Regions from separate parts of the Lysobacter sp. BMK333-48F3 genome, predicted to be linked through region 4. Evidence: riboswitches for the same ligand, from Rfam matches in the RefSeq annotation. Region 4 holds a riboswitch; each other region holds the start of a gene.
The links. A riboswitch is a leader RNA that binds a small molecule or an ion and turns the genes downstream of it on or off. The one in region 4 is predicted to bind cobalamin.
Positions count from the first base shown of each region.

Region 1: linked by a shared signal. The riboswitch ahead of K4L06_RS12935 (cobaltochelatase subunit CobN) and the one ahead of K4L06_RS01675 (TonB-dependent receptor) in region 4 are both predicted to bind cobalamin.
Region 2: linked by a shared signal. The riboswitch ahead of metE (5-methyltetrahydropteroyltriglutamate--homocysteine S-methyltransferase) and the one ahead of K4L06_RS01675 (TonB-dependent receptor) in region 4 are both predicted to bind cobalamin.
Region 3: linked by a shared signal. The riboswitch ahead of btuB (TonB-dependent vitamin B12 receptor) and the one ahead of K4L06_RS01675 (TonB-dependent receptor) in region 4 are both predicted to bind cobalamin.

Region 1 covers NZ_JAIHOO010000001.1:3,036,083-3,038,277, forward strand. The annotation lists cobalamin riboswitch at 494-770, shown strand; gene K4L06_RS12935 (cobaltochelatase subunit CobN) at 964-2,195, shown strand, end outside.
Region 2 covers NZ_JAIHOO010000001.1:2,628,370-2,630,564, forward strand. The annotation lists gene metE (5-methyltetrahydropteroyltriglutamate--homocysteine S-methyltransferase) at 1-850, opposite strand, end outside; cobalamin riboswitch at 1,040-1,307, opposite strand; gene K4L06_RS11160 (hypothetical protein) at 1,622-2,195, shown strand, end outside.
Region 3 covers NZ_JAIHOO010000001.1:2,372,132-2,374,326, forward strand. The annotation lists gene btuB (TonB-dependent vitamin B12 receptor) at 1-1,308, opposite strand, end outside; cobalamin riboswitch at 1,430-1,679, opposite strand; gene K4L06_RS10070 (TfoX/Sxy family protein) at 1,822-2,195, opposite strand, start outside.
Region 4 covers NZ_JAIHOO010000001.1:435,871-438,065, forward strand. The annotation lists gene K4L06_RS01675 (TonB-dependent receptor) at 1-1,158, opposite strand, end outside; cobalamin riboswitch at 1,365-1,512, opposite strand; gene cbiB (adenosylcobinamide-phosphate synthase CbiB) at 1,653-2,195, opposite strand, start outside.

The DNA.
Region 1 (2,195 bases), 2.6 Mb from region 4:
ATCGATGACGCGCTCGGTTCTCGGTGGCTCGATGCTCAGTGGCCCAGTGGCTCGGTGGCTCGGTGGACCGAAGGACCGCTTTTGCTGTTCCCCCATTTGGAAAAGGGTGAGAGCGTGCGCTTGCGAAGCGCCAGGTTCGCGCACGATCGAACGCCAGCAGGCTGTGCCTGCTGGCGTTCGATCGTGCGCGAACCTGGCGCTTCGCAAGCGCACGCTCTCACCCTTTTCCAAATGGGGGAACAGCAAAAGCGGTCCTTCGGTCCACCGAGCCACCGAGCCACTGGGCCACTGAGCATCGAGCCACCGAGAACCGAGCGCGTCATCGATCGCCCCCTTTGAAAAAGGGGGCCAGCGCCCGGCGCAAGCGGGTTGCCGAGCGATGTCCGCAGCGCGGGGGATTTGCTTTTAGCGTCCACCACGATCTCCGTCGGCCCGACACACCGACCGCCTCCATACCCCCGCGTCCGCCCCGCGCCGGCGCGCTGTGCTAGATTGCGCGCGCTTTGCATCTGGTGCCGCTTCGCCGTCCGGCGACGCGGTTAAACGGGAAGCCGGTGCGTCCGCGATGCCGCGGACCAGTCCGGCGCTGCCCCTGCAACGGTAGGCGGGTAAAGCATCGGCACGTCGGCGACGGCTCCCGGGACGCGATCCAGCGCCTCGATCCGCGCCCGCCACAGCCACTGGAGCGTCCGCTCCGGGAAGGCGCCGATGCGCCGGGTTCGTCCCGGCCCCCGCAAGCCCGGAGACCGGCCGGTGCGTATGCGGTGGACGTCGCGGAGGGCGGCGTCGCGCGCCCGTGCACCGGGTCCGTGGCCTGCCTCTGCGGTTTCGTTCGCCTCCTTCATCAGCTCCGCACAGGGCGTGCGGCGAGCGAGGCCGTCGATGCGTGTTGCGCGTGGGTTTGTCGGGCGTGGGTTCCGTGAGCGGTTTCGTGGGCACGGATTCGAAGGACTGTGGCGCGCCTTGGGCGCAGCGGCCCTGTTGCTGTTCGCCGCCGCCGCGCCGGCCAAGACCGTGTTCGGCGTGGTCTCCGAGCGTGCCGCGCCGGAAGCGGCCGAGGCCGCGCGCGAACTGTTGGCCACCCGTCCCGGCGACCGCATCGTGCTGCGCACGCCGCAACAGCTCGAAGCCCTGGACCGCGAACAACTGCGCGCACTGATCGGCGCCAGCGACGCCGTCGTCGCGGTGGCGTTGTTCGGCGAGCAAGGCGTACGCCTGCGCGAAGCGGCGGCCTGGCTGCGCCAGCGCGGCCGCGGCCCGCAGCGCCTGTACGCCTTCCATGGCGAAGCCGGCCTGACCCAGGCCAGCCATCGCGAGCGCCATGGCCTGGGCGCGTTCAGCGCCGCCGAACTGATCCGCGTCACCGCCGAGACGCCGCCGGCCGAACTGGTCCAGCGCGCCCGCGCCGACGCCTTCGCCGGCGAGTGGCTGGACCTGCGCGCGCTGTGGCGCGAGGGCGGCAGCCGCAATCTGCAGCGCAGCTACGCCTTCCTGCTCGACGGCGGCGCGGTGCCGGCGGCGCAGCCGCAGCCGGATCTGGTGCTGCGCCAGAACGGCGCGGTGGTCGCCGCGCCGGCCGCCGATACCCGGCCGTTGCTGGCGGTGCTGGATCTCAACAACGCCGACGTCGCCACCGGCGACGCGCTGTGCGCACAGGCGCAGGCGCAGGGCCTGGCCTGCCTGGGCCTGTACGCGCGCTGGGGTGAGGCTTCGCTGCAGGCGGTGCAGAACCTGCGCGCGATGCTCGGCGCGCAGCCGCTGGCCGGGCTGGTGGTGCTGCAGGACTTCGTGGTCGGCGCCGCCGAAGGCCGCGACGCGGCGACCCGCGCGATCGCCGCGCTCGACGTGCCGGTGTTCAAGGCGATCCGTCTGCTCGACCGCAGCGAAGCGCAATGGCGCTTGTCCGGCGACGGCCTGCCGGCTTCCAGCGTGCAGTATCGGGTGGCGATGTCGGAGCTGCAGGGCAGCAGCCAGCCGATGGTGCTGGCCGCGGCCGGCGCGCCGCGCATCGACCCCCTGACCGGGGTGCGCCTGCAACGGCCCGAACCGCTCGGCGGCGAGATGCGCGCCCTGGTCGAGCGCGCCCAGCGCTGGCGCGCGCTGCGCGCCAAGCCGGCGAGCGAACGGCGCATCGCCCTGATCTACTACAACCACCCGCCGGGCCGGCAGAACATCGGCGCCGACAACCTCGACGT
Region 2 (2,195 bases), 2.2 Mb from region 4:
GCTCGGCCGGCAGCAGGGCGAGCAGGCTTTCCAGTTGCTGCGGCGCGCGCACCAGGTCCAGGTGCAGGCCCTGCACCGGCAACTGCGCCGCCAGCGCGGCGTTGTCGCCGAGCCCGCCGAAGTAGGTGGTCAGCAGGCGCTGCGGCGCGTCGGCCTCGGCCAGCGCGGCGTAGGCGCGGCGGTAAGCGGCGCGATCGGCGTCGTCGAGGTCGAGCACCAGCGCCGGCTCGTCGATCTGCACCCATTGCGCGCCGGCGGCCTTGAGCCGTTCCAGCAACTGCGCGTACGCCGGCAACAAGGCATCCAGCAGCTCGCGCGGGTCGCCGCCGTCGCGGCGCTTGCCGAGCTTGAGCCAGGTCACCGGGCCCAGCAGCACCGGCCGCGCCTGCAGACCCAGGGCCTGGGCCTGGGCCAGTTCGGCCAGCGGCTTGTCGGCGCGCAGGGCGAAGCGCTGGCCGGGCTCGAACTGCGGCACCAGGTAGTGGTAGTTGGTGTCGAACCACTTGGTCATTTCCAGCGCGCGCAGATCGCGCCGGCCGTCCTGCACGCCGCGGGCGAGGGCGAAGTAGCCGGCCAGCGGGTCGTGTTCGTACAACTCGCGATGGCTGGCCGGAATCGCGTCGAACAGCACCGACGCGTCGAGCGCCTGGTCGTAGAGGGAGAAGTCGTTGCACGGCACGCTGTCGGCGCCGGCGGCGCTGGCCAGGCGCCAGTGGCGCTCGCGCAGCGCGGCGGCGCTGGCGTGCAGGGCGTCGGCCGCGGTCTCGCCTTTCCAGAACGATTCCAGGGCCTGCTTGAGCTCGCGCCGCGCGCCGATGCGCGGGAAGCCGAGATGGGTAACGCTGATCATGATGAGTACCTGCGATGCGTGGGCATGACGCAGGGCAACGAAGGAGACCACGGCGGCGCCGACCCGGCGCTGTACGCCCGGTTGCGGTCTGCCCTGGTGTCGACCTTCGCCCCCGCGGGCGAACCGGATCCGCGCAGCGGCCGGCACCGCGAGGCGCGCGACCGGCGCACGGGCCGGAGTCGGACGGAAGGCGAACCTTCCGGTCGCGGCAGGTCTTCGGGCTCGGGACTTGAGCCGGCAACGAGTGCGGAGAAACGAGGAACGAGTACTCGCTCGTTCCCGGCCACTCTTTTCTCGCCTCTGGCTTCTCCTACTAAGGCCGCTTCCCAGGCGATCGCCCAGTGCCAAGGCCCGTTCGTTTCCCATACCGCTGCGGGGCAGCTCCGGATTCGCACCGGATTCCCTCTGGCCGCCGCCGGCGGACCGGTGGCGGCGTGTCGCATCGCTTTATCTTTATGAAGCGATGTTCACCGTAACGGCGCCAAGTTACGCAGCGCGGCCGGCGGAGTCAATCGGCGCGTGCGCGGGGCGTGCGGCTTTGCCCGGTCTGCCGGCTGCGCGCCGAGGGCGTCGGCGACCGGCGCGCCGGGCGGATTTCGCCGGCTGGCGTTCATGCGCCGCCGACGAAGATGAAGCGCGCGGCAGCGGCGGCCGCTCGCGGCGTCGCGATGCCGTTGAGTCGGATAACGGCTGCGGCTAACGTGGCAGCGTCGCGACGCTGCGCGATGCGGGCCCGGGACGGCCCGCGATCTCGAATCCGATGGGTGGAACATGTTTTACAGATGGTCGCTTGCGCTGGGGTTGTGTCTGCTGGGCCTGGCGGGCTGCGGCAAAGACGCCGCGCCGGCTCCGGCCGGCGCCGAGAGCGTGACCCTGGGCAGCCAGAACGAGACGGCGCGGGCGCTGCCGGCGAACGCCTCGGCGCCGCCGAGCGAAGCCGAGGTCCTGCGCGGCACCTATTGGCCGCCGGCCAAGCTCGACAACGGCACCGCGCGGATCAGCTGCGGCTACGACTACCAGGCCGACGGCGACGGCGAGCCGCTGAGCGGCCTGGATTTCTTCAGCCTGGTCGACGCGCTGGCGCCGTGCCAGCCGGCCGGGGTGGTGCGGGTGCGCTACGAAGGCAAGATCGGCGCCGGCTTCACCGCCCTGGTGCAGCGGGTCGCGGCGATGGCCGCGCGGATGGAGATCCCGACCCGGATCCTCGACATCGATTCCAGCGGCGGCCACGTCGAAGAGGCGATCCGCGCCGGCGATTCGATCGCCGAGTCGGGCTGGTCGATCTGGGTGCGCGAGGGCGCGGTCTGCCACAGCGCCTGCGTGCTGGTGCTGGCCGCCGGCGACA
Region 3 (2,195 bases), 1.9 Mb from region 4:
GGACTCTTCCGGCTTGAGCTGGGCGTTGCCGAAGAACGGGTAGTACAGCTCGTTGAAGGTCGGCGCCTTGAACGCGGTGCCGTAGCCGACGGTGACGCGCCAGTTCTCGGCGAAGTCCAGACCCCAGGCGGCGCCGCCGGTGGTGTGGCCGCCGAACTGTTCGTTGTCGTCGCGGCGCAGGCTGGCTTCGAAGGAGTGGGCACCGAAGCGGCCCTGGTACTGGACGAAGCCGGCCTTGTTGTCGCGCTCGGCCTCGTCGTAGATGGTGTCGCTGTCTACGCGGTCGCGCAGCCAATCGAAGCCGGCGGTCAGCACGTGGCCGTCGGCGACGGTGAAGTCGGCCTGCAAGCTGGCGCTGTCGCGGTCGGTGCTGAAGAAGCCCATCGGCAGCGAGCCGAGGAAATTATCCGAACTGTCGACGTTGCGGCCGGCGACCAGCTGCACGTTGACGGTCTCGCTCGGGCGCCAGCGGAGCTTGCCGCCGATCACCTGCTGCACAGTCTCGGAGTAGTTGACGAAGCTGCCGTCGTAGTCGTTCCGGCCTTCGGCGCGCAGGGCCTGGCCTTCGATGCTCCACTGCTCGTTGAGATCGATGCCGCCGCGCAGCGACAGCGCGTGGCTTTCGTAGCCGTCGCGGTCCGGTTCGTCGGTGAAGCAGCCGGCGAACACCGGGAAACCGGCGCCGCGGCAGGCGTCGATGCCCTGGGTCTTGCGGAAGCTGTAGTCGGCGCCGAACCAGCCGCGGCCGCTGCGGCCGCCGAAGCCGCTGCCGAACTCGATCGCGCCGTTGCTGCCGCCGCCGACGTGGACGCGCGGAGCGAAGCCCTGCTGCTCGCGGCGGGTGAACACCTGGATCACGCCGCCGATGGCGTCGGCGCCGTACAGGCTCGAGCGCGGGCCGCGGACGATTTCGATCCGGTCGATCAGCGCCAGCGGCAGGTCCTGCAGCGAGGCCAGGCCGGAGGTCGGCGAGCCGATGCGGATGCCGTCGACCAGGAACAGCACGTGGTCGGATTCGCTGCCGCGCAGGAACAGGGTGCTGAGCTTGCCGGCGCCGCCCTGGTTGGACAGCGAGATGCCGGCGCGGCCGCGCAGCAGGTCGTTGAGGTCGCGGGCCTGGCTGCGCTCGATCTCGGTGCGGGTCAGCACTTCCACCGGGCTCAGGGCGTCGTTGACGCTGACCGCGGTGCGGTTGGCGGTGACCACGACCTCGTCGAGATCGGTGGCCTCGCCCGCGGGCGCGGCGAGGGCGGTGGCCGGCAGCGCGAGCGCGCAGGCGATGGCGAAGGACAGATTCAGGGCACGCATGGCAAAGCTCCACGACGCGCGCGTCGGCGCGCGTCAAAACGGCGAAGGAGGCGGCGGGGGAGGAGGCGGGCGACGACGGGCGCGCGAGAACGGCGGCCGTGCCGCGACGCCCTCCGCATCGCAACCGATGGCGCCTCAAGGCCGGTCTCCGGACTCGCGGGCGAAGCCGGCCGTGCCGGCTTCCGGTCGCGGCGCCTTCCCGTGCATCGCACAGTGGCGCAGGCCGCGACCTGGCTCGCTTACCGTTGCGGGGGCAGTGCCGGACTGGGCGCGGCGCCAGCGGAAGATCCGTCGGCCCGGGCGCGTCACCGGCTTCCCGTTTCAACCCCGCGGCGGTCGGCCGTGGGGTCACCTCGAAGCGGGGCGGATTCTACGCGATGGCGGGCGGGCTGTCCGAATGGGCTGTCCGAGGGGAGCCGCCCGGCCCATTGCCCGCGCGGCGGCATCGCCCCGGATCGGCGGCGGCAGGGCTGGGACGGTCGTTCGAATGGAGGCGGCCGCGGCCGCCCCGACTCAGTCGCGCTCGCCGTCTTCGGCGCGCTCGTCGTGCTCTTCGACGCCGCCGTCGCGGTCGAAACCGTCGCCGTGGTCGTCGTCGCGCTCGCCGGCCGCGGCGAAGCCGGCGCCGGCCTCGTAGCCGCCCTCGTCGGCGTGCACGGTGGTGCGCACCGGCGCGGCGGCCGGCTTGTTGCGCGGCGCCGGCAGCAGCGCGGTGGCGGCGTCGGCGGCCAGGATCAGTTCCTGCCGGCGCTCCTCGCTGATCTCCTGCCAGTGGCAGTCGAGCAGGGCGCCCTCGATCGCGTACAGCAGGTTGAGGGTCGGTTTGAAGCCGGCGCGCTTGACCCGCATGAAGGCCTCGACCGTGCCGACCGCGGCCAGGTCCTCGT
Region 4 (2,195 bases):
GAAACGCACCCGCGCGCCTTCCACACCCAGGTTCAGGCGCTGCGCTCGGCCCCACAGCTCGCCCGCGGCGAGCAGGTCGAAACGCTGGCCCCATTGTTCCTGGTCGTGGCCGATCTCGATGAAGTCGCTGCGTACGACCAGGTTCTTGCGCGGATCGAAGGCGTAGCTTTCGGCGTTGCGCCAGCGCCGGTCGATCGCGACATGGTAGGTCTCGGCGACCAGTTGGGCGCGTTCGCCGAGGGCGTAGTCGAAGCGCAGCCGCGCCAGGCCGTCGTCGTAGCGGATATGGCTGTCGGCGACGTCGTAGTTGCGCTCGCGCAGGCGACGGTCGAGGCGGCCGTCGGCCAGCGGCGTGCCGAAGTAGCGCGGATCGTGGCGGCGCCCGCCGTCGTACTTCAGCGTCGCGGTCAGGCGCGGGCTCAGGTCCCAGGCCAGGGCGCCGGAGAAGCCGTAGCGTTCGTAGCCGGCGCGGTCGATCTCGCCGTTGCCGCCGGCGCCGGTCAGGTCGGCGCGCCAGCGCACGCGCTCGCCCACGCCCTGCCCCGCGCCGAGGCCGAAGCGGTAACCGTCCCAGCTCGACATCGCCAGCATCGCCTCGCGCCGCGGCGCGCTTTGCAGGGCGCGCGGCACGTAGTGCACCACGCCGCCGACGCTGCTGTCGCCGAACAGCACCGAGGCCGGGCCGCGCAACACTTCGATCCGATCGAGCTGCCAGGTGTCGCCGGGAAAGCTCAGCGTGCCGGAGGCGACGAACACCCGGGTGCCGTCGTAGACCTGTGCCACCGAACCGTGACCGGAGAAACCGCGCAGGCTCAGCGAAGAATTTCCGTTGCCGGGCGCGCCCATCGGCACCACCCCGGCGGCGCGCGCCAGCGCGCGTTGCGGCGTATCGTCGCCGCGTTCGCGCAGGGTTTCGCCGTCGAGAATCTCGACCGCGGCGGGCAACTCGCGCAGGCTCAGGCCGAGCCGGCTGCCGGCCTCGGCGACGCGCTCCAGCGGCGACTGCGCGCGCACCTGCACCGCGTCGAGGGTGGTGGAATCGTCGGCGCAGGCGGCCTGCGCGAACGCCAGGCCGGCCAGGGCCAGGCCGAGGCGGCGCAACGCGGGAGCATGGCGGCTGAAGCGGCGGGTACTGCGATGGGAAGTTCGGACGGACAAGCGGGCGGTCTCCGGTGCTGGCGCACGGGATGCCTGCAGATCCGGAGCGGCCGGCGCCGGCGCGCCGCTGTGCCGCGACGCGTCCACGCACGAACCCGGCCCGCGCGCGTACGCAGCGGCCGGGGCCGGGCGCGACGCGATCGGGATTCGACTCCAGTCCCGCGCCCGCACCCCGGAGCGCATGTTCGACTGATCGCCGCAGGGTCGGTCTTCTGGCTCGCCGTCGACCTCCTCCGCCGGCCTTCCCGGTCGCGGCGACCAGTGGCATGTGGGCGGATTCGTCAGGCTTACAGCAGCGGGGGCTGCGCCGGAATGGCCGGGCCGCATCGCGGCGCCGGCGTCACCGGACTTCCCTTCGGCCTTGCGGCCGATGCCGCGCGATGGCTTGCGCGGCGAACCCTGTGGACGGCGCGAGCTTAGGCGAGCGCTGAAGGCGCCGCAACTGCACAGCGCGGTATGGCGCGAAGCTCGCGCCGCGCGGCCGACGCGGCGCGTCACAGCGCGCGCCAGGCCCATGCGCCGAACGCGATCGCCGCCAACCACAGCAACACGCCGCGCCCGACCAGGCGCTGCGCGCGTTCGACCGAGCCCGCATCCGGCGGCTCGCCTTCGCCCAGCGATGGCCGCGGTTCCCACACGCCGTGATACGGCGCGGCGCCGCCCAGGCGAACGCGCAGGGCGCCGGCACCGGCGGCCATCACCGGGCCGGCGTTGGGGCTGTCCCAGTGCGCCGCCTGCGTGCGCCAGCAGCGCCACGCCGCGGCGGTGTCGCCGAGCGCGGCATAGGTGATCGCGGTCAGTCGCGCCGGCACCCAGTTCAGCACGTCGTCGATACGCGCCGCGGCCCAGCCGAAGCGTTGGTAGCGCGGGGTGCGATAGCCCCACATCGCATCCAGGGTATTGGCCAGGCGATAGCCGACCGCGCCGGCCGGGCCGAGCAGGACGAACCAGAACAGCGCGCCGAACACCGCGTCGTTGCCGTTTTCCAGCACCGACTCGGTCGCCGCCGCGGCCACGCGCTCGGCATCCAGCGCGGC